Regions from separate parts of the Alkalilimnicola sp. S0819 genome, predicted to be linked through region 2. Evidence: predicted binding sites of a transcription regulator. Region 2 holds the regulator's gene; the other holds the start of a gene.
The links. Region 2 encodes LexA, which represses DNA repair genes until DNA is damaged. Its sites were predicted from a motif close to TACTGTNNATATNNACAGTA; they were not measured.
Positions count from the first base shown of each region.

Region 1: a site for LexA is predicted at 9,802-9,821, ahead of GBG68_RS04090 (error-prone DNA polymerase). Genes of this name have one in related genera too.

Region 1 covers NZ_WHIW01000003.1:232,712-248,143, forward strand. The annotation lists gene sfsA (DNA/RNA nuclease SfsA) at 1-451, opposite strand, end outside; gene GBG68_RS04055 (hypothetical protein) at 545-817, shown strand; gene GBG68_RS04060 (agmatine/peptidylarginine deiminase) at 822-1,922, shown strand; gene GBG68_RS04065 (carbon-nitrogen hydrolase) at 1,934-2,827, shown strand; gene mfd (transcription-repair coupling factor) at 3,002-6,475, shown strand; gene GBG68_RS04075 (CsiV family protein) at 6,472-7,290, shown strand; gene GBG68_RS04080 (Y-family DNA polymerase) at 7,305-8,717, shown strand; gene GBG68_RS04085 (ParA family protein) at 8,879-9,550, shown strand; gene GBG68_RS04090 (error-prone DNA polymerase) at 9,825-12,902, shown strand; gene GBG68_RS04095 (BON domain-containing protein) at 13,084-13,776, shown strand; gene GBG68_RS04100 (RNA-binding S4 domain-containing protein) at 13,804-14,196, opposite strand; gene GBG68_RS04105 (CBS domain-containing protein) at 14,203-14,658, opposite strand; gene rraA (ribonuclease E activity regulator RraA) at 14,696-15,178, opposite strand; gene GBG68_RS04115 (phosphoribulokinase) at 15,330-15,432, shown strand, end outside.
Region 2 covers NZ_WHIW01000003.1:7,109-22,540, reverse strand. The annotation lists gene guaB (IMP dehydrogenase) at 1-501, opposite strand, end outside; gene xseA (exodeoxyribonuclease VII large subunit) at 739-2,112, shown strand; gene GBG68_RS14065 (PA3496 family putative envelope integrity protein) at 2,227-2,403, shown strand; gene GBG68_RS03085 (hypothetical protein) at 2,482-3,387, shown strand; gene GBG68_RS03080 (DUF4112 domain-containing protein) at 3,406-3,750, opposite strand; gene GBG68_RS03075 (DUF2721 domain-containing protein) at 3,776-4,165, opposite strand; gene GBG68_RS03070 (hypothetical protein) at 4,336-4,674, shown strand; gene GBG68_RS03065 (cation:proton antiporter) at 4,838-6,703, opposite strand; gene relA (GTP diphosphokinase) at 6,769-8,952, opposite strand; gene lexA (transcriptional repressor LexA) at 9,119-9,724, shown strand; gene imuA (translesion DNA synthesis-associated protein ImuA) at 9,785-10,585, shown strand; gene GBG68_RS03045 (S-methyl-5'-thioinosine phosphorylase) at 10,736-11,485, opposite strand; gene GBG68_RS03040 (hypoxanthine-guanine phosphoribosyltransferase) at 11,488-12,045, opposite strand; gene GBG68_RS03035 (peroxiredoxin) at 12,067-12,435, opposite strand; gene GBG68_RS03030 (mechanosensitive ion channel family protein) at 12,546-13,703, opposite strand; gene nagZ (beta-N-acetylhexosaminidase) at 13,726-14,769, opposite strand; gene GBG68_RS03020 (L,D-transpeptidase) at 14,796-15,293, opposite strand; gene GBG68_RS03015 (CYTH domain-containing protein) at 15,286-15,432, opposite strand, start outside.

The DNA of each region.
Region 1 (15,432 bases), 230 kb from region 2:
GAAAAATCGCCACCCCGGCCTCCACGGCGGCAGTGACATTCTTAACCTCCAGCCAGCAATCGCTCAGACCGTTGCCACGCAGCCGCATGTCAGCGCGCATGGGCATACCCGGCACGCTCACCTCCCGGCGCAGTTCCCGGTAACCCGCAAGCTCCGGCAGCAGCCCCTCGCGCCAGGCCTCCTCCACCAGCGCGTTGGAGCGCCCGGTGTGCAGACCCACCCGCGTGCCATCCGCCAGTTCCACCAATTCCCAGGTATGGGCGTACTTGCGTTTGGGGTTATCGGAGCGGCTCAGCCACACTCGGCTGCCGGGCTCCGTGCAGCCGAGCATGCTGCCGGTATTGGGACAATGGGCCGTGAATAGCTCACCGTCCTCGCCACGCACATCGGCCAGGAAACGTTTATAGCGCCGGATCAGGCGCGCTTCGCGCAGGGTTTCGGGAAAATCCATGACCGTTATCCGTTATGGAGGCGCGCGCCGTTCCGGTGGGAAAAGCCCGGTGCTATAGTTCCGGCCGATAGGCACCCGACAGGAGAAAAACTCATGAAGAAAAACATGCCGCGCCTGCTCCTCGCCGCCCTGCTGCTGGCCGCCGGCCCGTTGATGGCAGACACCCTGAAAATGGATCAGCGCTCGGGTGCCGCGAACATCGACCCGCCCCGTGGCATGCTGATGAGCGAGGTACAGCGCCACTACGGCGCGCCGGAGAGCCGTCGCGCGCCGGTGGGCGAACCACCCATCACCCGTTGGGTGTACGCCGACTCCGTGGTCTACTTCGAGCACCAGCGGGTGCTCCACAGTGTGAAGCGTCGCTGAATCGATGAAGCAAACCTCCACCGGGCGCATCCGCCGCCTGCCCGCCGAATGGGAACCCCAGAGCGCCATACAACTGACCTGGCCACATCCCGAGGGTGACTGGGGCGCGCTTTACGCCGCCGTGGAAGCCGAGTTTCTCGGCCTGGCGGCGACCATCGCCCGCTTTCAGTACCTGCTGATCAGCTGCGCCGACAACGCCATGGCCGATGCCCTGGAGCGCAAACTCAGCGACGCGGGCGTGGGTCGCAGTGCCTATTGCCTCGTCGTCTGCCCGTCGGACGACGTCTGGTGCCGGGACCACGGCCCCCTGACCGTGTACGAAACCGCCACCGACGGCAAGGCCGTGAGGACGAGATTGCAAAGCTACCGGTTCAACGGCTGGGGCGGCAAGTACGCCAGCGAGCGGGACGATGCGCTGGTCGCCCGGCTGCACCGGGCGGGGATCTATGGCGACGCGGCCCTGGACAGCCACGACTGGGTGCTCGAAGGCGGCAGTGTGGACAGCGACGGGCGGGGCAGCCTGCTCACCACCCGCGCCTGCCTGCTTAACCCGAACCGTAATCCGGACCTGGACCAGGCGGCCATAGAGCAGCGGCTGCGCGATGAGCTTGGCACCCAACGGGTACTGTGGCTGGCTCATGGCGAACTGGCGGGTGACGATACCGACAGCCACATCGACATGCTCGCGCGCTTCACCGACCCGGACACCATCGCCTACGTGCGCTGCGATCGCCCGGAAGACCCGCACCACGCCCCGCTCCAGGCCATGGAGCGTGAACTGCGCGCCCTGCGCCGCGCCGATGGCGGCGCCTATCGGCTGGCCCCCCTGCCCTGGCCCGAGGAGACCCGCGACGCCGAGGGCCAGCGCCTGCCGCTGAGCTATGCCAATTTCCTGATCATCAACCAGGCGGTGCTGGTGCCCCAGTATGGGGTTCCCCAGGACCCCCAGGCGCTGGAAATTCTCCACGGCCTGTACCCGGAGCGGGAAGTGATAGGGGTGGCCGCCCGTGCCATCATCGAGCAATACGGCAGCCTGCACTGCGTGAGCATGCAACTGCCGCAAGGCATCAAGCTGCCCCGTCTGGGCAGCCGAATCGAGACCTGAACGGAGCCGCCGTGAGCAGAGCAGATCCCCTCAAGGTCGGCCTGGTGCAGCATGGCTGCGACCAGGACACGGACGCCAACCTCGCCCGCAGCATGCAGGGCATCCGCCAGGCCGCCGAGGCCGGCGCCGAACTGGTTGTCCTGCAGGAGTTGCACCGCAGCGTGTACTTCTGCCAACAGGAACAGACCGAGCTGTTCGATCTGGCCGAAACCATTCCCGGCCCGTCCACCGACAGCCTGGGCGCGCTGGCCGCAGAACTGGGTATTGTGCTGGTGTGCTCCCTGTTCGAGCGCCGGGCGCCGGGGCTCTATCACAACACCGCCGTGGTGCTGGAGCGGGACGGGGAGATTGCCGGCTGCTACCGCAAGATGCACATCCCCGATGACCCGGGGTATTACGAAAAGTATTACTTCACCCCCGGCGACCTGGGCTTCGAGCCCGTGGACACCAGCGTGGGCCGCCTGGGCGTGCTGGTGTGCTGGGACCAGTGGTTCCCGGAGGCCGCCCGCCTCATGGCCCTGGCCGGCGCTGAATTGCTGATCTACCCCACCGCCATCGGCTGGGACCCGCGAGACGAGGCCGCCGAGCAGGATCGCCAGCGGGAAGCCTGGATCACCGTGCAGCGGGGCCATGCCATCGCCAACGGGCTGCCGGTGATCGCCGTCAACCGCGTGGGCCATGAACCGGACCCGGACCCCCAGGGCCCGGGCGCGCTGTTCTGGGGAAGCTCCTTCGTCGCCGGGCCCCAGGGGGAGTTCCTCGCCCGGGCCAGCACCGATCAGGAAGAGGCGCTGGTGGTGGAGATCGACCGGGGCCGCAGCGAGGCCGTGCGCCGGGTCTGGCCGTATCTGCGGGACCGGCGGATAGACGCCTATGGCGATTTGTTGCGGCGTTATCGGGACTGAACGCCATTAACCACAGAGGACGCAGAGAAAGGCCGGGAGAGATGACATCATGAACTTGTCCGCTCCCATCACTCTGCGTCCTCTGCGCCTCCGCGGTTAATCCCCCACACCGCTGCACCCTACGCCCCCGCTGCGCTAGACTGTGCCCCCTTCACTGCACACGACCCCTATTGCATGAGTTCAACCGCCAGCGTCTTTCAGCCCCCGCTCCCCGCCAAGGCCGGTCAGAAACTGCACTGGCGCCAATTGCCCGAGGACGCCACGGCGCTTGCCCTGGCCCGGGCCGCGGCGGAGCACCCAGGGCTGATGCTCATCGTCACCGGCGACTCTCACGGTGCCCAGCAATTGGAGCGGGCCCTGCGCTTCTTCCGCCCCGCCGAGGACGCGCCCTTCAGCATTCCGGACTGGGAAACCCTGCCCTACGACGTCTTCTCCCCGCACCAGGACATCATCTCCGAGCGGCTGGCGAGCCTGTACCGCCTGCCCCGGACTCGCCGCGGCATCCTGATCGTGCCCGCCGCCACTCTGATGCAGCGGCTGCCGCCGGTGAGCTGGCTGGAGGGGCGGGGCCTGCTGGTCAAGCGCGGCGACACCCTGGAGCTGGAGGCCATGCGCGCACGCCTGGAGCAGGCCGGTTACAGCTGCGTATCCGAGGTCATGGAGCACGGCGAATTCGCCGTGCGCGGCTCCATTCTCGATCTCTACCCCATGGGCAGCCGGGCGCCCTATCGGATCGACCTGTTCGACGAGGAAGTGGACTCCATCCGCATCTTCGACCCGGAAAACCAGCGCAGCCTGGAACAGGTGGAGCAGATCAACCTGTTGCCGGCCCGGGAATACCCCACCGACGAGGCGGGTATCACCCGCTTCCGCCAGGCCTTCCGGGCCCGCTTCGAGGGCGACCCGAAGCGCAGCCTGATCTATCGGGAAGTCAGCGCCGGGCACATGCCCAACGGCATCGAATACTATCTGCCCCTGTTCTTCGAGCAGACCGCCACCCTGTTCGACTATCTGCCCGAGGACACTCTCACGGTGCGTCTGGCCGATGTGGACCGGGCCGCCGAGCAGATCTGGCACCAGATCGAGGAGCGCTACGAACAGCGCCGCCACGACCCGGAACGCCCGCTGCTGCCCCCGGACGAGCTGTTCCTGCGCCCCCATGCCCTGCGCGAGACCCTGAACCGCTATCGCCAGGTACTCACCACCGCGGAAGACAACAAGGGGCGGGCCTTTACCGCCGCTGCCCTGCCGGATCTGCGCCTGGAACCCAAGGCCAGCCGGCCCGCGGCGCGACTGGAGGCGTTCATCGACGGCTTCCAGGGCCGCGTGCTGCTGCTGGCCGAGACCGCCGGTCGCCGGGAGGCACTGCTGGAGCGCCTGCAGGGCAGCGGCCTGCGCCCGGAGGAAGTGGCGGACTGGCGCGCCTTCGTCGAAGGCAGCGCGAACCTGGCCATCGGTGTGGGTCCGCTGGAAAGCGGTCTGCGACTGGACGATCAGGGCCTGGCGCTGATTCCCGAAGCCGCACTGTTCGGCGAGCGGGCCCAGCAGCGCCGCCGGCGTCGGGGAGCCTCCCAGCGCCTGCGCGACCCGGACACCATCATCCGCGATCTCACCGACCTGCGCGAAGGCGCCCCGGTGGTGCATGAGGCCCACGGTGTGGGGCGTTATCTGGGCCTGCAGACCCTGGAGCTGGGCGGGGTCGCCACCGAATTCCTCACCCTGGAGTACGCCCGGGGCGACAAGGTCTACGTGCCCGTGGCCTCCCTGCACCTGGTCTCCCGCTACACCGGGGCCGAGGGCGACAACGCCCCGCTGCACAAGCTGGGTACCGACCACTGGGAGAAGGCCCGGCGCAAGGCCGCCGAGAAGGCCCGGGATGTCGCCGCCGAACTGCTGGACATCTACGCCCGGCGCGCCGCCAAGCCCGGACACCGCTATCGTTTGGACGAGCAGGATTACCAGGCCTTCGCCGACAGTTTCCCCTTCGAGGAAACCGCCGACCAGGCCAATGCCATCAACGCGGTGATCCAGGATCTGCAGGCCGCCCAGCCCATGGACCGAGTGGTCTGCGGCGATGTGGGCTTCGGCAAGACCGAGGTGGCCATGCGCGCCGCCTTCGTCGCCGCCCAGGATGGTCGACAGGTGGCGGTTCTGGTGCCCACCACCCTGCTCGCCAACCAGCACTACCAGAACTTCCGCGACCGCTTCGCTGACTGGCCCCTGCGCATCGAGGTGATTTCCCGCTTCTCCACCGGCAAGGAGCAGAGCACCGTGCTGCGGGACGTGCGCGAGGGCAAGGTGGACATCCTCATCGGCACCCACAAGCTGCTCCAGGACACGGTGAAATTCAGCCGCCTGGGCCTGGTCATCATCGACGAGGAGCATCGCTTCGGCGTGCGCCAAAAGGAGCGCCTGAAGAGCCTGCGCGCCGATGTGGACATGCTCACCCTCACCGCCACGCCCATTCCCCGCACCCTGAACATGTCCTTGCAGGGCCTGCGGGAGCTGTCGGTGATCGCCACCCCGCCAGCCAGGCGCCTGGCGGTAAAGACCTTCCTTTCGCAATGGAACGACGCGCTGGTGCAGGAAGCCTGCCAGCGCGAGCTCAAGCGCGGCGGCCAGGTCTATGTGCTGCACAACGACGTGGACAGCATCCAGCGCAAGGCCCAGGAGCTGGAGGCACTGGTGCCCGAGGCCCGGGTGCGGATCGCCCACGGCCAGATGCCCGAGCGGGATCTGGAGCGGGTGATGCTGGATTTCTACCACCAGCGCTTCAACATCCTGGTCTGCACCACCATCGTCGAATCCGGCATCGACGTGCCCAGTGCCAACACCATGATCATCAACCGCGCCGACCGGCTGGGGCTGGCCCAGCTGCATCAGCTGCGCGGCCGGGTGGGTCGCTCCCACCACCGGGCCTACTGTTATCTGATCGCCCCGCCCGCGCGCCAGATGACCCCCGACGCGGTCAAGCGACTGGAGGCCATCACCGTCACCGAGGATCTGGGGGTGGGCTTCACCCTGGCCAGCCACGATCTGGAGATTCGCGGCGCTGGTGAACTGCTGGGCGAGGGCCAGAGCGGCCAGATTCACGAGGTGGGCTTCAGCCTCTACAACGAGCTGCTGGAACGGGCGGTGAAGGATCTGAAGGCCGGGCGTGAGCCGGAGCTGGCCCGGCCCCTGCACCAGGGCACCGAAGTGGATCTGGGCATCCCCGCCCTGCTCCCCGAGGACTACCTGCCCGATGTGCACGCCCGCCTGGTGATGTACAAGCGCCTGAGCAACGCGCCGGACCGGGAGGCCCTGCGGGAATTGCAGGTGGAGATGATCGACCGCTTCGGGCTGCTGCCGCCGCCCGGCAAGAATCTGCTGCGCATCACCGAGCTGAAGCTCCAGGCCCAGGCCCTGGGGCTGCGCAAGGTGGAGGCCGGCCCCAGGGGCGGGGCGCTGCACTTCGGAGAGCAACCCCAGGTGGATCCGGGCGTCATCGTCGGCCTGATACAAAGTCAGCCCCAGGTGTATAAACTGGAAGGCCAGGAAAAACTCCGCTTCAGCCAGACACTGGCGGAGCCCGAAGACCGGATCGGGGCCGTCGCCGCGCTGCTGGGGCGCCTCGGCCCGACGGCCCAAGCAAGAGCCACCTCATGAACAAGCTACTCTCTCGTCTGTGCCTGCTGACCGTGCTGATCACCGCCCCGCCCGGCATGGCCTGGGCCCAGGAGGATACCCAGTGGTACGAGGTGGAGGTGCTGATCTTCCGCCAGTGGCAGGCCGGCGGCGCCGAAGATGCGGAGCTAACGCCCGCCGACCCGCCGCCGCCCTATTTCGAACGTATTGCCGCCCTGGCCGATGCTGGCGCCGAGCCCGGCACTCCCTTTCGCCTGCTGCCGCCCCAGCGCCTGACCCTGCAGGGCGCCTGGCAGCGGCTCGCGGAATCCGGGCCCTACGAACCGCTGGTCCATCTGGGCTGGGAACAGCCGGCCTATGAGGAAGCCGGGGCCGTGGCCGTCGCCTTGCCCACGGGCTGGATGCCGCCCGTCATGAACGAACCCCTGGCCGGCGAAGCGCGGGGTGGGGGCTCCGCCGAGCCGGCCAGCGGCCAGGCGGTGGCGGAGCAAGATCCGGCACCGATGCTGGAGATCCGCCGTTCCGCCTATCTGCACCAGGCGCCCAATTTTCACGGCCTGCTGCGCGTGCACGTGGGCCGCTTGATCCACCTGCGCACGGATCTCCGTCTTGCCCAGCCCGGCCCGGGCGGCGAACTCACCGCCGAGGTGATGCGCCAGCATGCGAGCATGCGCAGCGGCGAACTGCATTATCTGGATCATCCGCGACTGGGGCTGCTGGTGCGCTTCACCCCCATGGAATCCGCCCCCGGCGCGTCCGCCGAGGCCGCCAGCGTGGGCACCGCGGAAAGCCTCGACGGCCCCATCGAAGAAGAAACCCTGCCGCCGGGCAACTGAAGGGGGCGCGCCCGGTGCTCTGGCTGGCCCTGTACCTGCCCGCCCTGCCTCTGGAGGTGCACACCCGAGGTCAGGCGCAGGACACCCCCCTGGCGGTGCTTGAGCAGGGCCGGGTTCTGCTTGCCAACGAGCCCACCGTTCGCCCGGGCCTGGGCCGCAACGCGGCCCTGGCCCTGAGCCCCGAGCTGCAGTTGAAAGTCCGCGATGGCCGGGCCGAGGCCGATGCCCTGGCACGGTTGTCGGACTGGGCCCTGCAGTTCAGCTCCTGGGTCAGCCCCGAGCCACCCGACACCCTGCTGCTGGAAGCCGGGGGCAGCCTGCGCCTGTTTGGCGGTGCCCAACGATTCCAAGAGCGCGTTCACCGGGAGCTGCGGGAACTGGGCTACCAAGGGCGGCTCGCCCTGGCCCCCACACCACGGGGCGCCTGGCTGCTGGCCCGGGCCGGCCTGGAGGGGTTGTATACCGGGGAAGCCGACTTCCAGGCGGCCCTGCGCCGCGTCCCCTGCGAGGTACTGGCGCCGGATGGGCGCTGCCTGCAGGCGATGCGGGATTTGGGTCTGCGTGATCTGGGGGATTGTCTTGCCCTGCCCCGGGGCGGCCTGCGCCGTCGGCTCGGGGCCGCGCTCGGCGAGCGACTGGACCAGGCCCAGGGCCTGCGCCCCGAGCCCCGCAAGACCTGGCAAAGCCCGCCCCGCTTTCATAGCCGCCTGGAACTGCCCACCGAGGTGGAGCACTGCGGCCAGCTGGTCTTCGCCCTGGGCCGGCTATTGCGCGAACTGAGCGGTGCGCTGCGTGGCCGGGACGCCGCGTTGCAGCACTACGAGCTTGCCCTGGAGCACCCGCAAGGCGAAGCCACCCGGCTCGGGGTAGGCCTGCTTCGCCCCGCGCGCGATCCCGCCCACCTGCTCGCCCTGGGGCAGGAGCGGCTGGAACGGCTCAGGTTGCGGGCTCCGGTGCGCGCCGTCCGCCTGCGCTGTGACGACATCCGCCCCTGGGAAGGGGAAACCGCCAGCCTGCTCGAACAGCATGCCCGACAGGGTGACGCCGACTGGCGGCCCCTGGCCGAGCGGCTCAGCGTCCGCCTGGGCACATCCGCGGTGCGCGGGCTGAGCACCGTGGACGAGCACCGACCGGAAAAGGCCTGGCGGCACACCGACGTGGGCCAGGGCCTGGGGCGGGGCCGGCCCCAGCGCCCTCTGTGGCTGCTGGAGCAACCACTGGCCCTGCATCAGCGCGGCCAGCAACCGCTCTGGCATGGCCCCCTGCGGTTGGAGCGCGGCCCGGAGCGCATCGAAAGCGGCTGGTGGGATGGCGAGGACCAGCGCCGGGACTACTACCAGGCGGTCAACCCCGCCGGCGCCCGGTTGTGGGTGTTCCAGGAGCGCGCCCCCGAACGGCGCTGGTACCTGCACGGTTTTTTTTCCTAGGGAGCCCTCGACCGTCTGGCCCCTTGCCGAGGACCAGCGGGCTACCACAGAGGCCCAGGGAAATTGCCCAGCGTCTTCTTGGCGATTACGTGACGGCCACCCTTGTAAGGGCCCGCTGATCCGCCCACAATCGCCGGTCAAACGCGTACCGGGACCGATCCATGCATCGCATCGTCGTTGTGAACCCCAAGGGGGGCTCCGGCAAGACCACTGTCGCTACCAACCTGGCCAGCCGCTATGCCGCGCTGGGCTACGGCACGGCGCTGTATGACTACGACGCCCAGGGCTCCAGCGCCTGGTGGCACCGGCGTCGCGCCGCCGAGCGTCCCCCGGTGCACGGCGTGGCGGCCTACCAGGCGAGCGGCTTCAACATCACCCGCTCCTGGGCCCTGCGCCTGCCCCCCGAGACCGAGCGCCTGCTGGTGGACACCGCCGCCGCTCTGGACGAGCCCCAGTTGCGCGAACATCTGCGGGATGCTCACAGCATCCTCATCCCCATGCAGGCCGGCGCCGTGGACATCCATGCCGCGGAAGGCTTCCTGAAGACCCTGCGGAGAATCTCCCCCCACGCCCGCCTGGGCGTGATCGCCAACCGCCTGAGCGGTGACCGCGTACCCGCGAAGCTCAACGAATTCCTGGACAGCCACGAGACGCCCCTGGTCGGGCGCATCAGCGACGACCCACGCTACGGCGAGGTCTTCGCACAGGGCCTGGGACTGCACGAACTCGACGGACAGCCCCGGGCCGGGGAATGGAATGGCCTGCTGGAATGGCTGGAAGAAGGCCTGCCGGCCGGTGAAAGCCGGGCGCGAAGCGCCGTGCGGTCTTCCTGAGCGCGGCGCGAGCCTCTTCCTCGATCCCGCTACGCGGACGCGGGGCCTCGTCTTCACTTTCGCCTGGCCCGGGTGACGCCGACGGCGAGAACCCGGAATCTCCTCTCCACCCCGTGACAGGTGTGCCATCGAGGAGAGATAAAGCCTTGCCAGTCAATCCCTTGTGAAGAACACCTGAGGAACCAGGCAAGACTTCAAGGCGCGTGGCTGGGGAATCATCGATTCCGCCTGCGGCTGCATCGCGGCTACAATGCTGTACATATAAACAGTATTCATGGTCACGATCATGTACGCCGAACTGCACTGCCGCTCCAATTTCAGCTTCCTGCGCGCCGCCTCCCACCCCGAAGAGCTGGTGGAGCAGGCCGCCGCCCTGGGCTACCAGGCACTGGCCCTCACCGACGAATGCTCCTACGCCGGCCTGGTGCGCGCTCACAAGGCCGCGCGGAACTCCGGCCTGAAACTGCTGGTGGGTACCGAACTGCGCCTGCCCGACCTCCCTACCCTGATCCTCATCGCCCCCCACCGCCGAGCCTACGCCCAACTCGCCGCCCTGATCAGTCTGGGGCGCAGCCAGGCCCCCAAGGGCCGCTACCGCCTCGCCCCGGAAGATCTGCAGCAGGGCGTGCCCGACTGCCTCGCCATCGCCCGGGTGCACGCCGACACGCCGGCGGCACAGATCCGCTGGTTCGCCGAACACTTCCGCGAGCGCGGCTGGCTGGGCCTGAGCCTGCAGCACGGCCCCGAGGACCCCGCCCTGCTCGCCCAGGCCCGGGCGCTGGCCGAAGCCCACCGCCTGCCCCTGCTCGCCTGTGGTGACGTGCGCATGCACCACCCCGCGCGTCGCCCCCTGCTCGATGCCCTGGACGCCATCCACGCGGGCAAGACGCTGAGCGAGATGGGCCTGGATCTTGCCGCCAACGCCGAGGCCCATCTGCGCCCGCTGCAGACCCTGCAGCGCCTCTACCCAGCGGCGCTTTTGCAGGAGACCCTGCGCCTGGCCAGCCGCTGCGATTTCTCCCTGGACAGCCTGCGCTACGAATACCCGGAAGAACTGGTTCCCACCGGCTCCACCCCCACCCGGCATCTGCGCGCGCTCACCGAGGCCGGCGCCCGCCGCCGCTACCCCGGCGGCGTCCCGGAGAAGGTGCGAGGGCTGATCGAGCACGAACTGGCTCTGATCGCCGAACTGCGCTACGAGCCCTACTTCCTCACCGTGGCCGATCTGGTGGACTATGCCCGCGGCCGCGGCATCCTCTGCCAGGGCCGTGGCTCGGCGGCCAATTCCGCCGTGTGTTTCTGCCTGGGGATCACCGAGGTGGACCCGGCGCGCATGGCCATGCTCTTCGAGCGCTTCATCTCCCGGGAGCGGGACGAACCGCCGGATATCGACGTGGACTTCGAGCACCAGCGCCGCGAGGAGGTGATCCAGTACATCTACCGCAAGTACGGCCGTCACCGAGCGGCACTGGCCGCCACGGTGATCAGCTACCGCCCCCGCAGCGCCCTGCGCGATGCCGCCCGGGCCCTGGGGCTGGATACGGAGCAGGCGACGGTGCTGGCCCGCAACGTCGGCTGGTCCCGGGGCCGGCTGAGCACCGAACGCCTGCCCGAGGCCGGATTCGACCCGCAAAGCCCGGTCATCCGTCGGGTGCTGGGCCTGGCCCGCGCCCTGCTGGGCTTTCCCCGGCATCTCTCCCAGCACGTGGGCGGCTTCGTCATCTCCCGCGGACCGCTGGCCGAACTGGTGCCCACCGAGAACGCCGCCATGGCCGGACGCAGCGTGATCCAGTGGGACAAGGACGACCTGGAAACCCTGGGCCTGCTGAAGGTGGATTGCCTGGCCCTGGGCATGTTGAGCGCCCTGCGCCGGGCCCTGGACCTGCTCGCCCGCTGGCGCGGGCGCAGGCTCACCCTGGCGCAGATCCCCGCCGAGGACCCGGCCACCTACCGCATGATCCAGCGGGCCGACACCGTGGGCGTGTTCCAGATCGAATCCCGCGCCCAGATGGCCATGCTGCCCCGGCTGCGCCCGGCCTGCTTTTACGATCTGGTGATAGAAATCGCCCTGGTGCGCCCCGGCCCCATCCAGGGCGATATGGTGCACCCCTACCTGCGCCGCCGGGAGGGGCTGGAGCCGGTCAGCTACCCCTCCGAGGCAGTGCGCGGCACCCTGGAGCGCACCCTGGGGGTGCCCATCTTTCAGGAACAGGTCATGCAGCTGGCCATCGTCGCCGCCGGTTTCTCCGCCGGCGAGGCGGACCGGCTGCGCCGGGCCATGGCCGCCTGGCGCCGGCGCGGCGGGCTGGAGCCCTTCGAGCAGCGGTTGATCGAAGGCATGCGCGAGCGGGGCTATCGGGAGCAATTCGCCCGCCAGCTCTACCAGCAGATCCTCGGTTTTGGCGAATACGGCTTTCCCGAATCCCACGCCGCCAGCTTCGCCCTGCTGGTGTACTGCTCGGCCTGGTTCAAATGCCATGAGCCGGCCATCTTCTGCTGCGCACTGCTCAACAGCCAGCCCATGGGCTTCTACAGCCCCGGGCAGCTCATCCGCGATGCCCGCGAGCACGGCGTGGTGATCCGCCCGGTGGATCTGCGCCACAGCCAGTGGGAGTGCACCCTGGAACCCGATGAGCGGGGTGAGCCGGCGGTGCGGCTGGGGCTTTGCCTGGTGCGCGGCCTGGGCCGGGAGGCCGCCGAACGCCTGCTGCGCGCCCGTGATCAGAGGCCGGATCAGCCACTGGAGAGCCTGCTGCGCCGTGCACGGCTCGATCGCCGCGCCCTGCAGGCCCTGGCCCGGGCCGAGGCCCTGCGCGGCCACACCGCGAACCGGCGCGCCGCAGGCTGGGCCGTGCTGGGGCTGGAGCGCCCCCTGCCCCTGGACGCGCAGGGCCTGCAAGTGCGGGAAGACCCGCCCCGACTCGCGGCCCCGGAAGAGAGCGAAGCCATTCTCGCCGATTACGCCGCCACCGGTTTTTCTCTGCGCCGTCACCCCCTCGCCCTACTGCGCCCCCAGTTGCGCGAGCGCCGCCTGCGCCGCGCGCGGGAATTGCGCCATGAAAGTCATCGGCGACTGGTGCGCGCCGCCGGTCTGGTGGCCATGCGCCAACGCCCGGGTTCGGCCGGGGGCATCACCTTCCTTACCCTGGAAGATGAAAGCGGCCAGGTGAACGTGGTAGTCAAGCCGCCGGTGGCCGAACGTCACCGCGCCGCCCTGCTAAGTGCGCGTCTGCTGGCAGTGGTGGGCATCTGGGAGCGCCGCGGCCCGGTCTGCCACCTCATCGCCGGCCGGCTGGAGGATCTGAGCCACCTGCTGGGGCAGCTGGATCACCGCTCCCGGGACTTCCATTGACCTCCCTGTGAGAGCTGACCTTGGCCGCGATTTCCCGCCTTTCAGGGCGTTTTCAAAGCCATTCCCAGCCAAGAGCGCTCCCCGCGCAGTGCATGGCGGGATGTTTCGATCTTGTAACACTCTCCGCCAGCCCTTAGCTGACAACATGGGTAGCGATCACAGCAGCCGGAGGAGAATGCCCATGAAATTCCAGCATCCAGGCCATTGTGTATTGGCCTTCGCCCTGATCATCGCGCCGATCGGCGTGCTGGCCGAGGATCAGGCGAAGCGTGAACAATCCGAGATCATGAAGGAGTATTCCACCGACGCCATCGCCGGGAGCGAGCAGGCGCAACTGGCGGATGAATCGCTCCAGCAGGACGAGCAGCAGGCCGGCGCCGCCGATGAAACCACCGAGAACGGCGAACAGCGCGCCGCCGCGCCTGGCTTGGAACACGATACGGAAGAAGGCATCACCGCCGAGGATCAGGCCTCGGCCACCGCCCCCGACTCCGACGAGGCATTGATGGAGCGGATCAGCCGCAAGCTCACCGAGGACGATCAACTCCAGGCCGTGCTGATCGAAGTGGACGCGGAGGCCGGCACCGTGAACCTGCGCGGCGCGGTAGGCTCAGAGGCCGACCGGGACCGCGTCATGCAACTGGTACGGGAAACCGAGGGTGTACAGACCGTGGAGGCCGACCTGCGGGTCAATGAAACGGCCACCGCCGCGCTGGGCGGTGCGGATCAGACCGCGGAAACCTTCTCGGAAAGCGACAGCCCGGTGGGAGAGACCGCCGCAGCCCCCACTGCCCCGCGAGATGACGCAGAGGCCACTGCAGAAGCGCCGACCATCATCGACGCGGAAGAGAGCGAGCTCCCAGGCCAGGGCTGACCCGGGGGCGCAAACAGCGAGGGCAGGCTACTCGCCCTGCCCCCGCTTGAAGGCTCCCAGCCGGCGACGGTCATGCTTGTCCGGCCGGCCTTCGGTGCGAGGCGTGCCCAAGGCCGCGGCGCGCATTTGCTCGCGCAAGGCTTCACGGCGCTGTCGGCTCTCGGCGCTTTCCTCGTACAGCAACTGCGCTTGACTGGCCGGCCCCCGGCGTTCGCTCAGGCCCAGCACCGTGAGTTCGTACTCGAAACCTTCCTTGCTGACGGTCAGCCGGGCCCCCACCTGCACATCCCGGGCAGGCTTGGCCCGCTGGCCGTTGACCTGCACCTTGCCCCCCGCCGCGGCCTCGGTGGCCAGACGCCGCGTCTTGTAGAAACGCGCCGCCCATAGCCACTTGTCCAGCCGTACCCGCTCCGCGCTCATGCCCGCTCAGCCGTGAATGGACGGCCCATACTGTCCATGGATGTAGTCCACCAATTCCTCGATCTGATGCTGCTGGTCCTCCACCAGATACTGCACCAGGTCCCGCACCGACAGCAGCCCCAGCAGCGTCTCGCCTTCCATCACCGGCAGGTGCCGCACACCCTTGGCGTTCACCACCGCCAGCGCCTCCTGGATGCTGGTGGAAGGGCGTATGACCGCCAGTTGCCGGGTCATGACCTCGGACAAGTCTGTGCTTTCCACGTCCAGCCGGCGCTGGATCACCCGGCGCAGGGCGTCCCGCTCGGTGAATATCCCTTGCACCCGCTCCTCGTCCAACACCACGATCGCGCCAACATTGCGCTGGTTCATCATCTCCACCGCCGCCGCCACGCTGGCTTGCGGCGGCAGCGCGAGCACCTCGCTGCCCTTGCGGGCGAGAATCATGCTGACCGGTTCCTTCATGGTTGTTCCTTCCCCGATTGATCCACCTGGCCCCGGCTCAACCCGCCAGGGAGCCCTCGGCCACCACCACGCCATCGTCATCGGCATAGAGATAATCACCCGGCCGCACGGTAATGCCGGCGAAGCTCACCGGCACATCCCGTTCGCCCACCCCTTTCTTCACGCTCTTGAGGGGATGGGTATTCAGCGCCTTGACGCCAATATCAATTCCCGCGATATCTTCGGAATCACGGATACAGCCATACACCACCACGCCGGCCCAATCGTTCTTCCGGCCCAGCTCGGCCAGCTGATCGCCCAGCAGCGCGCAGCGCATGGAACCACCGCCATCCACCACCAACACACGCCCTTCACCGGCTTCTTCCAGCGCCGCCCGCACCAGACTATTGTCCTCGAACACCTTGACGGTGCTCACCGGGCCGTTGAACAGCCGCCGGCCGCCATAGGTGATGAACATGGGTGCGGCAATACGCAGCCGCTCGGAATGTTCGTCGCACAGATCCGTGGTCTTGAGGCTCATGGCTACTCCTTCTGATATTCTTGTCGGCTCGCTGAAACCTAACCGTCCCACCGCCCCGGCGCAAGGGCCGGAGCAGCTGCTGCGCGGCCGTTGACAAGGGCCGCGCAGCGCGCACAATGCTGAACCCTGAACCCCGCCTGGAGTTCGCCCCATGTCCGAGCCCCTGAATACTCCCGACGCCGAGCGCCGCGCCAGCATCCGCGAACTGCTGCCCAGCGCCCATCGGCCGATCCTGCTGGCGGTGGCCGGCGACA
Region 2 (15,432 bases):
TTCGCGATCGGCGCCCTCGCCCACCGTAACCAGCCGGTCCTTCGGCGTCATGGCGACCGACACTGGCTCGTCCAGCCGAGTCTCGAAGCGCAAATCACGGCTGGTGACGATACCCACCAGTTCTTCGCCATCCACCACCGGTACGCCGGAGATGTTATTGGCCCGGGTCAGATCCAGCACCTCGGCGATGGTGGTGGACGGCCCCACGATGATCGGCTCCTTGATCACGCCGGACTCGAACTTCTTCACCTTGCGGACTTCCGCCGCCTGCTGTTCGATGGTGAGGTTCTTGTGGACGATGCCGATGCCGCCCTGCTCGGCCAGCGCAATGGCCAGACGGCCTTCGGTGACGGTGTCCATGGCCGAGGAGACCAACGGCACCTTGAGACGGATGCCGCGGGTCAGCTGCGTGGACAGGTCAACTTCCCGGGGCAGCACCCGGGAGTAGGCCGGCATGAGGAGCACATCATCGAAGGTCAGGGCTTCCTGGGCGATTCGCAGCATATGTTGGCTACACCTGTGGCTTCGGTTGCGGGCGTCACGGACGCTCGGAGAGCGAGCGCCCGGTTTTTGGATAGCCGGCCATTATAATACCCGCGACAGCTTGCCGCAAAGCGACTCCGCGCGGCGGGCGGGGCACTGATGGCCACGATGGGTGGCGCGGACACCTGGGCTCAGGGTTTTCGCGACCATGCGCCGCTCCTGCAGGGGGGCCGCCGCCGCTGCTATGATGCGCCCATGCAAAGCCCGAACCCCGACCAACGCCCGGACATCTACACCGTTACCCGCCTCAACGAAGAGGCCCGCGCGCTGCTGGAAACCGGCCTGCCGCTGCTGTGGGTGGAGGGTGAGATCTCCAACCTGGCCCGACCCGCTTCAGGGCATATCTATTTCACTCTCAAGGACAGCGGCGCGCAGGTGCGCTGCGCCATGTTCCGCGGACGCAACCAGCTGCTGCGCTTCGCGCCGCGCAACGGCGAGCGGGTTTTACTGCGAGCCAAGGTCAGCCTCTACCCGGCCCGGGGTGATTACCAGCTCATCGTGGAGCACATGGAATCCGCCGGTGATGGTGCCCTGCGCCGGGCCTTCGAACAGCTGCAGGCCCGGCTACAGGCGGAAGGCCTGTTCGACCCCGCCCACAAGCGCCCCCTACCTGCCATGCCCCAACGCCTGGGGGTGATCACTTCGCCCAGCGGGGCGGCCATCCGCGATGTGCTCAGTGTGCTCAAACGCCGCTACCCGCGGCTGGAAGTGCTGATCTACCCGGTGCCGGTGCAGGGGGAAGGTGCCGCTCGGCAGATCGCCGAGGCCATCGCCCTGGCCGATGCCCGCCGAGAGGTGGACCTGCTGCTGCTCACTCGCGGCGGCGGCTCGCTGGAAGACCTCTGGGCCTTCAACGAGGAAGACGTGGCCCGGGCGCTGTACGCCTGCGAGCTGCCCACGGTGAGCGCCGTGGGCCACGAGGTGGACTACAGCATCGCCGATCTGGTGGCGGACCAGCGCGCCGCCACGCCCTCGGCGGCCGCGGAGCTGATCAGCCCGGACGGCGCGGCCTGGTTGCGGCGCTTCGTCCAGCTGGAGCAGCAGCTGCGCAATCTGCAGCGGCGCCAGCGCCAACGCCAGCACGAGCGCCTGCAGTGGCTGACGCACCGCCTGCGCCAGCTCCACCCGGGTCGCCGGCTGCAGGACCATGGCCAGCGCCTGGATGAGCTGGAGCAGCGCCTGCGGCGGGCGCTGCAACTGCAGCTAAGCGGCCTGCATCAGCGCCTGGCGGGCCTGAATGAGCGACTCGGCGGCTGCTCGCCGGCCGAACGTATTGGCCACGCGCGGGAGCGGCTTCAGGCCCTGGCCCGGCGCCAGCAGCGACAGATGCAGCAGGAACTGCATCAGCGCCGGCTGCGCCTGCGGGGGCTGGCCGGGGAGCTGAATGCCATCAGCCCGCTGGCGACCCTGCAGCGCGGTTACGCCATTGTCCACGATGCCGAAGGTGGCGTGCTGCGCCGCGCCGCCCAGGCACGTTCCGGGGACGCGGTGGTGGCCCGGCTCAGCGACGGCAGCCTGCACTGTGTGGTGGGCTCGGTGCGGCTGAACGAGCCCGGCGAACAGGACTGAATTCCAGCCCCGGGCCGCCGAGCTTTGCGCCCTTTCACGGCCGAGGTATTTTTCTGTTTGCGGCGGCCGGTTTTCGGTGTATACAGCTCTCGAATATCTCGGGAGTTTATACACATGGGTGATGACTACGACGCCGACACCTGGGATGGCGAGGACGAGGGCGTAGGCGAGGACATCCTGCCGCCCCCTCGCCACAATGCCGGCGCCCGGCCGGACAGCCGCCGCGCCATAGAGGCCATGCAGGAGGAACGCCGCCTGCGTCAACTGCTGGAGGACGAATACAGCTTCTAGTGAAACACTGATGCTTGCGGGGCGGCCAGGCCGCCCCCAGCTTCCGGGTACGCACCGCCGCCCCGGGAGAAGACCGCTATGGCCAGGCCTGGGCCCCCGACCCCACATCGCCCCCCCAACGAGACCGCCTCCAGCGGCACCGCGCTTGATGATGCAAACCCGGGCGCTGGCAGCCCCCATGGGGCCAGCCTGCAACGCTATTACCGTCGTATCGCGCCCCGCCTGCTGCTGCACGCCCAAGGTCGGTTCGTCACGCCGATCACCTCAGCCCCGATCAACGGTGGCTCGCCGGCCGAGGTACCGATGACGCCGCTTTGTCTGGCCGAGCGCCGCGATCTGCTGAAACTGTGCGCCGCCGGCGCGGTGGCCTTTCACGCCCCCACCAGCCGGGCCGACGCGCCGGAGTGCCCGGATCAGCTGGTGTACGCCCTGGCGGGCGGCCAGGGCGATTTCGAGGCACTGAAGACCGCCGCCGCCACGTTGGCGGATCTACTGGAAGAACTGGACCTGTGCGCCTACCCGATGCTGGACGGGCTGGGCGGGCTGCAGTTGCGCGTGCCGCTGGACGCCCGCGCCGACTATCCCGCCACCCGGGCGCTGGCCCGCAGGCTTGCCCGGGCCATGGAGTTGCGGGACTCGACGCGCTACAGCGCCCGTCCTGCCCCCGCGGGCGAGCGTCTGTTCATCGATTACCGGCTCAATGAGCGGGACAGCCGCCCGGTGCTGCCCTACAGCCTGCGCCCGGCCCCGGGCTGGCCCGTGGCCGCACCGCTCAACTGGGAAATGCTCGCCGATCCCGACCTGGACGGACGCGGCCTGAGCCGCCACCGGGTCATGCACTGGCCCCAGGGGCCGGACCCCTGGGCCGACGACCCCTGGGCCGACGACCCCTGGGCCGGCGACCCCTGGGCGGGTTACGCCGGACAGGCCGGCTCCGTGGCCCAGGCCCATGCGCGGCTGGACCGCTCCGCGACCACGGTGTGAGCTCTACGCCTCGCACCTTCACCCGCCATGGCGTTGCAGGTGTCGTCGCAGCAAGCGCAGGTTGCGCCGGTTGGCCTTGAAGAAGAAATCAAACGCGTCCCCCAGCAGCGGCACGCTGCCGAGCAGCACATCCAACCCCACATTGGCGGCCATGCGCAACAGCACCGTGCGCGGCGCTCCCATGCGCCAGGCGCGCAGCACGATCCAGGCGCTCAGCCCCCCGGTGGCCAGATCTCCCGCCCCCGGAATCAACCCGATCAAGCCGTCCAACCCGAAACGCCAACGGGTGCCGGGGACCCGCAGACTGCTGTCGAGCAACCTCGCCAACCGATCGAGCTCCCGCAACTGCGCCTCGGTACCCATACGATGCTGGATGGGGCAGCGCGGCTCATTCTTCCAGATCGGACAACTGCAGATGCAGCGCCTGCACCGAGATCTGGATCTCGCGTATGGAGATCCCCAGAGAAATGATCAACAACAGCAGGCTGACGCCGAAGAGATACTTGGCGATCAGCGCCTGGCCGGCGAACAGCAGGAACATGCACAGCACGCACAGCAGCAGGCTGGCCACCCCCGCCGCCTGCATATTGCGGATCAACAGCACCCGCCGGCGCAGATTGTCGATCTGACCGCGCAGATTACTGTCGCGGTGGCTGCGATAGCGGGTCTGCAGATCGCGAATCAGTGCGGCGAGGGCCAGAAAGCGGTTGGTGTAGGCGAGCAGCAGCAGGGAGATGGCCGGAAACAGCAGCGCCGGCGTGGCCATGGAGAAGTCCATCGAAAACCGTCCTGTACCGTATACCGAACCAGAGGTGTCGCGCCTTCCGACTGCAGGAGCGGCCCATGGCCGCGATGCATTATTCCCCCGGCGCGCGCCAGGGAAATCGCGGCCACCTGCCGCTTCTGCAGGGAAGCGTTCACAAGTATGGGGTGCCCATGAACTGTCGCATGATAGTACTGCTGTTCGCCACTACGCTGACTGCCTGCGCCGCCCAACCCCGCCTCTTCGACGACTGGCGCATCAGCGGCGCGCTGGACCTGGCCCATTCCGATGTCCGCATCTTCATCAACGGCGAGCAGGTGGTGCACGGCCCGCTGCGCGGCCAGGACTCTCCGCCACTGCCCTTCAGCTCACCGGCGGTCTTCCCCCTGCGCGGCGAGTACCGGGGCCACAGCATCAGCGTGGCATGCGGGCAGCTGCCCTATACCGCCGACCCCTATTGCCGGGTTTACGTGGATGGCCAGATGGCGAAGATGTTGTCGTTCTACCTGCAGGAGGCGGAATAACGGCCCAGGGACGCCGACAAACGCCGGCGGCGCGAAGACCCCGGGTCCCCGCCCGCCCGGCCCGGCGGGTGGTACCGGCAAAATCCTCCTGGTGCCACCCGCCCGTAACCGCGATGCGGCCGAAGGCGGCATCGAGAATGCCCTGGGGCTTATGCGCCCTGGCTCACCCCGGCATGCGGGGTTTCGGCTCCTCCCCCGGCGCCAGCTCCGCCTCGGCCCCGGCCAGGCCACGGCGTTCCCGCTGTATCTTCGGTGAGACAAAGGCCAGCATCACATCCCCCGGCTGGGGCTTGAGCGGGTATTCCGCCTGCTGAAACTGCACGCGCCCGGCCCGCAGCAGGGCGAGCGGCATGGCATTGTCATCCATCTCGGTGAAGTAGCTCTCGGCCGGGTAGTCCTCGGTCAAGCGGGTCTTCTGGAAGCGCCAGCCCTGGTAGTGCAGGCGCAGCAGTTCCTCGTAGCGGGCGTCTCGCCCATAGAGTACCCGGCCCTTCAGGGTGCGGCGCATCTCCCGGGGCTGCTCCTCGACGGAGGTGGGCAGCTGGAAGACGTTCTCGCGGCCGAAGGTGTTGATGAAGCGCGAACAGACCAGGGCGTTGTAGGCGTCGTTGTCGGTGAGCGCCAGCAGGTAGCCGATGTCGCTCAGGTCCAGTCGCTCCTCGGCGTCCTCGGAGAGAATCTCGCCGTAGTAGTAGCGCAGCCCCCCCAGTCGAGCGCCACGCAGGCGCGACCAGGAGGGGTCAGCGACCATCACCGACACGTCCAGCTTCTGAAGGGTGCTGGCGAATTCCACGCTCCAGGGGGTGGCGCCGACGATCAGCACGCCACGGCGCTCGGACGAGGCCAGGTCCAGCACCCGGGCAAGCTTGTCCAGCGAGAAGCCATGCACGATCACGGTGAGCAGCACCAGGGCGAAGATCAAGGGCATCAGCAATTCCGCCTGAGCATAGCCGGCGGCCACCATCTCGGGGCCGAACACACCGGCCACCGCCGCGGCGACGATGCCCCGGGGCGCGATCCAGGCCACCAGCAGCCGCTCTCGCCAGGTCATGTCGCTGCGCACGGTGGCCAGCAGCACCGCCGCCGGGCGCACCAGGAAGAGCACCGCGGCGAGCAGCGCCGCCGCCCGCCAGTCCAGCAGCCGCAGGGTCTCGGGGGTGATATTGGCGGTGAGCAGGATGAACACCGCGGAGACCAGCAGTACGGTGAGATATTCCTTGAAGCGGCGCACTTCCTCGATATCCGCCAGCCCCCGATTGGCCAGCACGATGCCGAACACGGTCACCGCCACCAGCCCCGCCTCGTGCTGCACCTGGTTGCTGAGCAGAAAGCTCAGCAACACCGCCATCAGCAGCACCAGAGGCTTCAGGTATTCGGGCACCCAGTGGCGGATGAAGGCCAGCGCAATCAACTGCGCTCCCAGCCAGCCGAGCGCCACACCAACGCCCAGACCCAGCGCCAAGCCCCCGAACACGCTCACGCCAAAGCCCGGACCGCTGCCCACGGAATGGAAGTACTGAAACACCAGCACCGCGAGCATCGCACCGATGGGGTCGTTGATGATGCCCTCCCACTTCAGGTAGGAGGCGGGCCGGCGGCGCAGCCCGGCGCTGCGCAGCAGCGGGATGATGACCGTGGGGCCGGTGACCACGATGATCGCGCCGAACACCAGCGCCACGGGCCAGCTCAGGCCGCCGATATAGTGGGCCGCCAGGCTGCCCAGCAGCCAATTGAAGGGCAGCGCCGGGAACAACAACCGGCGCACGCCGCTGGAGGCCACGCGGAATTCGTGCCAGCGCAGGCTCAGGCCGCCCTCGAAGAGGATGATGGCCACACACATCTGCACCACCGGCTGGGTGAGCTCCCCCAAGTCCCGGGCGGGCACCATCCAGCCGAATACCGGGCCCGCCAGCAGGCCGAACACGCAAAGCAGCACGATGGCGGGCCAGCGCAGCCGCCAGGCGAGCCACTGGGCGCTGATGCCCAGCACCGCCACCAGAATCAGGGCCGTGGTGAGATGGCTGTTCATAGAGTCTTTGTTATTACCGTTCGCTCGGGGCTGCGCAGATTAGCATGAGAGCGACGTCGCCGCCCTCAGCCACGGCGGCGCACATCCATGACGTTGCGCAGCGCGCCGATACGGTCCATCAGGCGGCTGAGCTGGGCCACGTCCTCGATCTCCACGGTCAGATCCATGTGCGCCAGATGCTCACGAGCGTCGGTGCGCGTGTTGATGCCCAGCACATTGATCCGGTCGTTGCTGAGAATGGCGGAGATATCGCGAATCAGGCCTTGGCGGTCGTGGGCGCGCACATGAATCTCCACCGGGTAGCGACGCTCTCCCGGGCGGCTCCAGCTCACATCGATCAACCGCTCCGCCTCGCTCTCGCGCAGCCGCTGCAGGGTCGGGCAGTTGCCCCGGTGCACCGTCACCCCCTGGCCGCGGGTGATGAAACCGACGATGGCATCGCCCGGCGCGGGCCGGCAGCAGCGGGCCAGACGGGTGAGCAGGTTGCCCACCCCGTAGATGCTCACATCGTCCCCGGGGCCGCTGCGACTGGGCGGGCGGGTGTGCAGCTCGGGCTCCGGCGCGGGCAGCAGCTGCTCGCTCAGGTACTGGGCGATCTGTCCGCCGGTGATCTCCTGGCGGCCGATGGCGGCCAAAAAATCATCCACCTTGGGGAAGCGCGGATTCTTCTGCGCCAGACGCTCCAGGTTCACATCCTGCACCCCCAGCCGGTGCAGCTCCCGATCCAGAATGGCGCGACCGGCGCTGATGTTCTTGTCGTGGTCCTGCTGGCGGAACCAGGTCCGGGCCTTGGCCCGGGCACGGCTGGTGCCCAGGTAACCCCGGCTGGGATTGAGCCAGTCGCGGCTGGGGGTGCTGGCGGGATGGGTGAGGATCTCCACCTGGTCGCCGTTGCGCAGCGGCTGGGTGAGCGGTGTCATGCGGCCGTTGATCTTCGCCCCACGGCAGTGATGACCGATGTCACTGTGGATGTAGTAGGCGAAATCCAGCGCCGTCGCGCCCCGGGGCAGGTCCAGGATGCGCCCCTTGGGGGTGATGGCGTAGACCCGGTCCTCGAAGACCTCGCCCTTGAAACGGTCCAGCAGGTCCTCGCCCTCCTCCGGGCCGCTCTCCAGCAGCTGGCGCAACCAGGCGAGCTTGCGCTCGAAATCCGCATCGCGGCTGCCGCCTTCCTTGTAGCGCCAGTGGGCGGCGATGCCCAGCTCCGCCTCCTGGTGCATCTGCCGGGTGCGAATCTGCACCTCGAAGGCCATGCCGCCGGGGCCGATCACCGCGGTGTGCAGGGAGCGGTAATTGTTCTCCTTGGGGGTGGCGATGTAGTCGTCGAATTCCTTTGGGATATGCCGCCACAGTCCGTGCACCACGCCCAGCGCCGCGTAGCAGGCGGGCACGTCATGCACCATCACCCGCAACGCGCGGATATCGTAGAGCTCGTTGAAGTCGAGCTGCTTGCGTTGCATCTTCTTCCAGATGCTGTAGAGGTGCTTGGGCCGGCCTCGGACCTCAGCCTCGACACCGGCCTCCGCCAGGGCGGCCTGCAGGGTCTGGCGGATCTCGGCGATGTAGGCCTCGCGGTCGCGGCGCTTTTCGGCGAGCTGCTTGGCAATGCGCTTGTAATTGGCCGGCTCCAGGTAGCGGAAAGCCAGATCCTCCAGCTCCCACTTGAGCTGCCAGATACCCAAGCGGTTGGCCAGCGGCGCGTAGATATCGCGCACCTCCTGGCCCAGGCGCCGACGCTCGTCCTCCGGGAGCCCCTTCGCCAGACGCAGCTCTTGCAGGCGCTCGGCCAGGGTGATGAACACCACCCGCACATCCCGCGCCATGGCCAACAGCATCTTGCGCAAAGGCTCGGCCCGGTCCTCGGCGCCGGCCTCGGCGTGCTCGGGCAACTGTTCGATCAGGCGCATGCGCCCGGTGCCTTCCACCAGCGCCGGCAAGGCGGTGCCGAAGCGCCGGCGCAGAGCTTCCAGTTCAGCCTCGGAAATATCCTTCAGCAGGGCCGCGGCGATGGTCTCCACATCGAGACGCAGCTCGGCGACGATGGTGGCCACCGCCAGGGCATGGCGGAAGGCGATTTCGCCATTCTCGCGCAGGCGCTCGCCGTAGCTGGCGTCGGCGGTCTGCCAGGCCATATGCAGGAAGGTGCGCTCCTCGCCCTGCAGGGGCACCGGCAGATGCGCCGCCCATTGCTCGAAGCCGACCTCGCCGCGATTGATCAGTTCATGGGCCTGGCTGTTGATGCTGACCATGCTGAGCCCCGTGGCCGTGGAAAAGGCGGAGTTTATCACCCCACGAACGGCGGCACTTGCCCAGCCAGCAGCACCACTGTATAAATACACAGGTCGAGACGATTTCCCCCGCAGGCACGGCCGTGAGCCGCGCCTGCGGGACGGAACCCAAAACAGGGAGACAGCCATGCAACAGCTCACCCCCCGGCAGCAGCAGATACTGGAGCTGATCCGCGGCTTCATCGCCGATACCGGCTACCCGCCCACCCGGGCGGAAATCGCCCGCACGCTCGGCTTCCGCTCGGCCAATGCCGCCGAGGAGCATCTGCGGGCGCTTGCCCGCAAGGGCATGATCGAGCTGCGGGCCGGCGCTTCCCGGGGCATACGTCTGCTGGAGAAGGAACCGGAAGAGCCCGGCCTGCCGGTGATCGGCCGGGTGGCCGCCGGCAGCCCCCTGCTCGCCCAGGAGCACGTGGAGCGCCACTGCCCGCTGGCCCCCGAGCTGTTCCAGCCGGCGGCCGATTATCTGCTGCGGGTGCGGGGCATGAGCATGCGCGATGCGGGCATTCTCGACGGCGATCTGCTCGCCGTGCACCGCAGCCACGAGGCTCGCAACGGCCAGATCGTGGTGGCCCGGCTGGACGACGAGGTCACCGTCAAGCGCTTCGAACGCCAGGGCTCGCGGCTGCGGCTGCTGGCGGAGAACCCGGATTTCGCCCCGATTGAAGTCGACTTGAGCCGCGAGCCGGTCACCATCGAGGGCCTGGCCGTGGGCGTGATCCGGAACATGTAAGGCAGCGGCTCGCCGCAGGCAAGAAGAAACACCGCCCCGGTCGGGGCAAGCGAGGTAGCGATGAACAGCGCCGTGGAAGAACTCCTGCAGCAACCGGGCATCTGGCGCGCCAATGCCCCGGCCCGCAACACGGGCCTGGAGCACGTGAGCAGCGGCTTTGACTCCCTGGACGCCTGCCTGCCCGGCGGCGGCTGGCCGCTGGGGGCGGTCACCGAGATCCTGCACGGGCAATCGGGCATCGGCGAGCTGCGCCTGCTCATGCCCGCGCTGGTGGAACTGACCCGGCGCGGGCGCTGGGTGGCGCTGATCGCCCCGCCCCACATTCCCTACGCCCCGGCGCTGGCCGCCTACGGGCTGGACTTGTCCCGGCTGCTGCTGGTGCATCCGCGGGCCGAGTCCGACGCCCTGTGGGCGGTGGAACAGGCCCTGCGCGCCGGCACCTGCGGCGCGGTGCTCGCCTGGCCCAGGCGCCTGGACGAGCGCAGCCTGCGCCGCCTGCAGCTGGCCGCCGAGGCCGGCAACAGCTGGAGCCTGCTGTTCCGCGATGTCCGCAGCGCCGAGCAGCCCTCCCCCGCCGCGCTGCGGCTGCAACTGGAAGAGCGCAAGGGCAAGACCTTGGTACAGCTGCTCAAGTGCCGTGGCGGCCACGCCGGGCAGCATCTGCTGCTGGATCTGGAACGGGATGTGCGCCTGCCGGCGACGGAAGCCCCGGCCGTGGAGCAGCCGGTGGCCGAGAAACCGGCCCGGCGTCCTCGGCGTGCCGCCCCGCGGCCGCTGAGCCGACCGCCTGCGCCGGCGGGCACGCCGCAGCTGGACCTGCCGCTGGCCGGCGGGGCCCCAAGGCGCGGACGGCGGCGGTAGGGGGGCATTACACCGCAGAGACGCAGCGGTACGCAGCGAAAACCCAACGACAGCCATAAGGCCATGGCTGTCGCCCGCCTGCCCCGTGTCTTTTTTCCGCGTCGCTTCTCGCGCCTCCGCGTCTCTGCGGCAAACCCATTCGAGCCTGGATCAAAGCGCCGGAATCAAGGCCCCCAGCAAGGTCTTCACCCGCTCCATCCCCACGCTGAGATTGCCTTCGATCTCTTCCATGGTGACCTCGTCCCCCTGCAGACCGGCGGCCCAGTTCACGCTGACCGCGCAGGCGGCATAGCGCAGGCCCGCCTCCCGGGCCAGGGCCGCTTCGGGCATGCCGGTCATGCCGACCATATCGCAGCCGTCGCGCCGCAGGCGGCGGATCTCGGCGGCGGTTTCCAGGCGCGGACCCTGGGTGGCGCCGTAGGTGCCGGCACCCTGGTACGGAATCTGGCCCGCCTCCGCCGCGGCCATCATGCGCCGACGCAGCTCCTCGTCGTAGGGGTGGGTGAGGTCCACGTGGGTAACGTGGGCCAGATCATCCTCGAAGAAGGTATGCTTGCGCGACCAGGTGTAGTCGATGATCTGGTCGGGAAAGGCGAGGCTGCCCGGGGTGAGCGCTTCGTGGATCGCCCCCACGGCGGCCACGGCCAGCACCCGGCCCACCTTCAGGTGCTTGAGCGCCCAGATGTTCGCCCGGTAGTTCACCCGGTGGGGCGGAATGGTATGCCCATAACCGTGACGCGCCAGGAACATCACTTCCCGCCCGTGCAACACCCCATGGGTGACGGGCCCGGAGGGGTCGCCGTAGGGCGTGTGCACCACTTCCCGGTGGGTGATTTCCAGCCCCGGCAGCCGGGTGAGGCCGGTGCCGCCGATGATTGCCAGCGAAGTATCCGTGGTCACGCTCAATCCTCCTGGGCGGCGTAGATGCCGGGCAGGTTCCGGCACAGCCCCTTGTAGTCCATGCCGGCGCCGAAAACGTAGCGATCGTCCACCTCCAGGCCGACGAAATCCGCTTGCAGGTTCTGGAAACGCCGCTCGTGGCGCTTGTCCACCAGCACCGCACTCAGCACCTCTTTCGCACCCTGGGCGCGGCAGTCATCGAGTATGCCGGCCAGGGTGTGGCCCTCGTCGAGAATGTCGTCGATCACCAGCACGGTGCGCCCGGCCAGCGGCGCCTGGGGACGGGCCAGCCACAGCAGTTCGCCGCCACTGGTCTCGCCGCGGTAGCGGGTGGCGTGGATGTAGTCCATTTCCAGAGGGAAGCGCAACTGAGGCAGCAGCTTGCCGGCGGGGATCAGCCCCCCCACCATGACGGTGAGTACCAGCGGCATGCTCTGCGCCAGGCGCTCGCTGATCTGCTCGGCCATGCGGGTGATGGCCAACTCCACCGCCGCCCCGTCGTGGAGCAGCTCGGCGGCGCGCAACACCGCCTCGGCCTGTTCGGAACGCGCCAGCGTCATGCCCTTCCCCTTGAATTGTTGTCAGTAGGTGAACGTCACCGTTTCGTCGTCCATGGCTTCGCTGATGACGTAGGCGCCGCCCACGATCTCGGCGACCTCGGCGATGAACTCCTCGCCGTAGAGTTCCACCACCGAGGTGCCTACCTTGAAGGTGACCCCTTCCTCGTGGGCTTCGCGGATCATCTGATAGGCATTCTTGCCGCATTTGTCCCCGATCTCGACCCGCTCCGCCGCGCCGGGCAGCGCCAGTCGACCGGTGACACCGGCAAAGATCACTTCCACGTCATATTCCATGCTCGCCGCCACCGCCGCCTGACGCAGCGGCACACCCACGCCGGGTCCGCAGTCAGGATCGATATTGGCCATCACAATCAGTAATTTGTTCGCCATGCGCCATCTCCCGGATTCCGCCGGTGTGCCAAGGGGGCTGGCATTATAGGGATGCGCCACCACACTAACCACCCCGACCAAGCGCTCGAGCCCCGGGAGCGCGCGGATCACTACCCCCGGGCTTCTCGGGGCACACTGCCGTTCTCGCCGATCTGCGCATCCCCGAGCATGCGCAGCGCCTCGGGCACGTGCACCGTGGAAGTGGGGAAGGCGATCTCGGCACCGTGCTCATCGATGATGCGCATGATGCGCAGCAATACGTCCTGCTTCACCGTGTGGTACTTCACCCAGTCCACCGTCTTGGTGAAGGTGTAGATGAAGAAGTCCAGGGAGGAGGCCCCGAAGCTGTTGAAGGCGACGATCAGGGTGCGCTGTTCGGTTTCCATATCCTCATGATCGATGAGCATCTGGCGCACCGCCGTGACGATGGATTCCATCTGCTCCCAGTCGTCGTAGCGTATGCCGATGGTCTCGTTGATACGCCGGTTGTACATGCGCGAGGGGTTCTCCAGCGCGATGCTGTTGAACACCGAGTTGGGCACATAAAGCGGGCGCTGGTCGAAGGTACGGATGGTGGTCAGCCGCCAGCCGATGTTCTCCACCGTGCCCTCGATGTTCCGGTCTGGGGAGCGCACCCAGTCGCCCACCGAGAAGGGCCGGTCCAGGTAGATGGTCAGGCCGCCGAAGAAGTTGGAGAGCAGGTCCTTGGCGGCGAAACCCACTGCGATGCCGCCGATGCCGCCGAAGGCCAGCACGCCGGAGATGCTGAAGCCCAGCGTCTGCAGGGCCACCAGCAAAGCGATGATGGTGATGGCCAGGCGCACCAGCTTGCCCATGGCGTCCACCGTGGTGTAATCCAGCGGCTCCCCCCGTTCCCGGCGCCGGGTGATGATGTTCTCTTCCACACCGCGCACCAGACGCAGCAGGAACCAGGCCATCATGGCGATCACGGCGATCTGGCGCGCCGGGGCGACGTAGTCGAAGATCGCCGCCGGCACCGCCAGGGTGCGCTGCAGCACTTCCACGGCGAAGGCCACGCCCAGAATCCAGATCAGCCAGTACAGCGGCGAGCGCAGGGCCTGAACCACCGCATCGCCCCAGCGAAAGCCCTTGCGCTGGAACTTGGCCTGCAGCCGGCGCAGCGCCAGGCCGGCCATGAAGTTCACCAGCACCGCGACGAACAACACCACGGCAAGCTGCACGACCAGCATGCCCTGCCCTTCCAGGCCCAGGCTACGGGATAGAAAATCCTGCAAATCCTTCCACATAGGTAATTCTCTTGATGTCTTGTCAGAGGTTCAGTTGGCGCTCGGCGGAGCGCGCGCAAGCGTCTACCGCGCGGCGGGCCTCGGCCCATTCGCGGCTCGCCCTCAGGGTCGCCCAGTCGGGGGACTGGCGGCCGTGCAGGCGGGCGAGACGCATGGCGGCCACCGGCTCGGGGGCCCACATGGCGCGCATGACCGGCTCGACTTGCTCCAACTCATTGCACAGCAGCAGCATATCGCAACCGGCCGAGAGTGCCGCCCGAGCCCGAGCCGGCATATCGCCAATCACCGCCGCACCGGCCATGCCCAGATCATCGCTGAACACCGCGCCCTGGAAGCCGATCTGGTTGCGCAGCACGTCCTCGATCCAGAACGCGGAGAAGCTGCCGGGCTTCGGGTCGCATTGGCTGTAGACCACATGGGCCATCATCATGCCCTCCAGCCCCGTGTGGCAGAGCTGCTCGAAGGGGCGCATGTCCTCCATCACCAGATCTTCGGCCCGGCGCTCGTCCACCGGCAGCTCCAGGTGGGAGTCCGGCGCCACCGACCCGTGGCCCGGGAAGTGCTTGCCGGTGGCGCTCATGCCAGCCCGGTGCATGCCGCGCACATAAGCCTGGGCCAGCTCACCGATGGCTTCGGGGTCGGCGTGGAAGGCCCTGTCCCCGATCACGCTGCTCACACCCCGGCCCAGATCCAGTACCGGCGCGAAGCTCAGGTCCACCCCTACGGCCCGCAACTCGGCGGCCATCAGCCAACCGCTCTGCTCGGCCCAGCCCAGGGCCTGCTTGCGGTCCCGGTCCCAGGCGGCGCCCAGATCCGCCAGCGGCGGCAACTCGGTGAACTCGCCCCGGAAGCGCTGCACCCGGCCGCCCTCCTGGTCCACCGCGATCAGCAGCGGCGGGCGACGCAGGGCGTGGATCTCGTCGCACAGGGCGCGCAGTTGCGCCACGGATTCGTAATTGCGGGTGAACAGGATCACCCCGCCGATCTTCGGCTGGCGCAGCAGCTCGGTCTCGGCCGCGGTGAGCCGGGTGCCGGCGATGCCGACCATCAATTGTCCCAAGGACATGGAAACTCCTTCATGGAGACACGGGTTCATTCATGCAGATAAACGGGCGTGCCCGCGGGCACCCGATCGAACAGCGCGATGAGCTCGGCGTTGCGCATGCGCACGCAGCCCTTGGAGAGCGGCCTGCCCATGGGAAAGGTATCCGGGCAGCCATGGATATAGATGTAACGGCGCATGCTGTCCACATCCCCCAAACGGTTGCGCCCCGGCTCCAGGCCGCTCAGCCAGAGGATGCGGGTGAGGATCCAGTCCCGCCCGGGCTGCTCGCGGCCCAGCGCCTCATCGTAGACCTCGCCGGTGGGCCGCCGAGCGCGAAACACCGTGCCCGCGGGCAGCCCCGCGCCGATCCGCGCCCGCACCCGGTGCCAGCCCCGGGGCGTGCAGCCGCTGCCCTCGCGCTCGCCCGGGCCGTTGACGGCCGTGGATACGGCGTGCTCCGCGAGCACGGCCTCGCCCTCACGCAGAATCAGGCACTGAGCGCCCAGATCCACCTCGATCCAGCGCCCCCGGGTCAAGTCACTCATCGCGCCACTCACGGTACGGATGCTTCACGAGCATCACATTGTAATAGCGCGCCTCCCCCGAGACCTCCGCACCCAACCACCCGGGGCGGGCGAAGGGCTCGTCCTCATGGGCAAGCTCGATCTCGGCCACCCGCAGGCC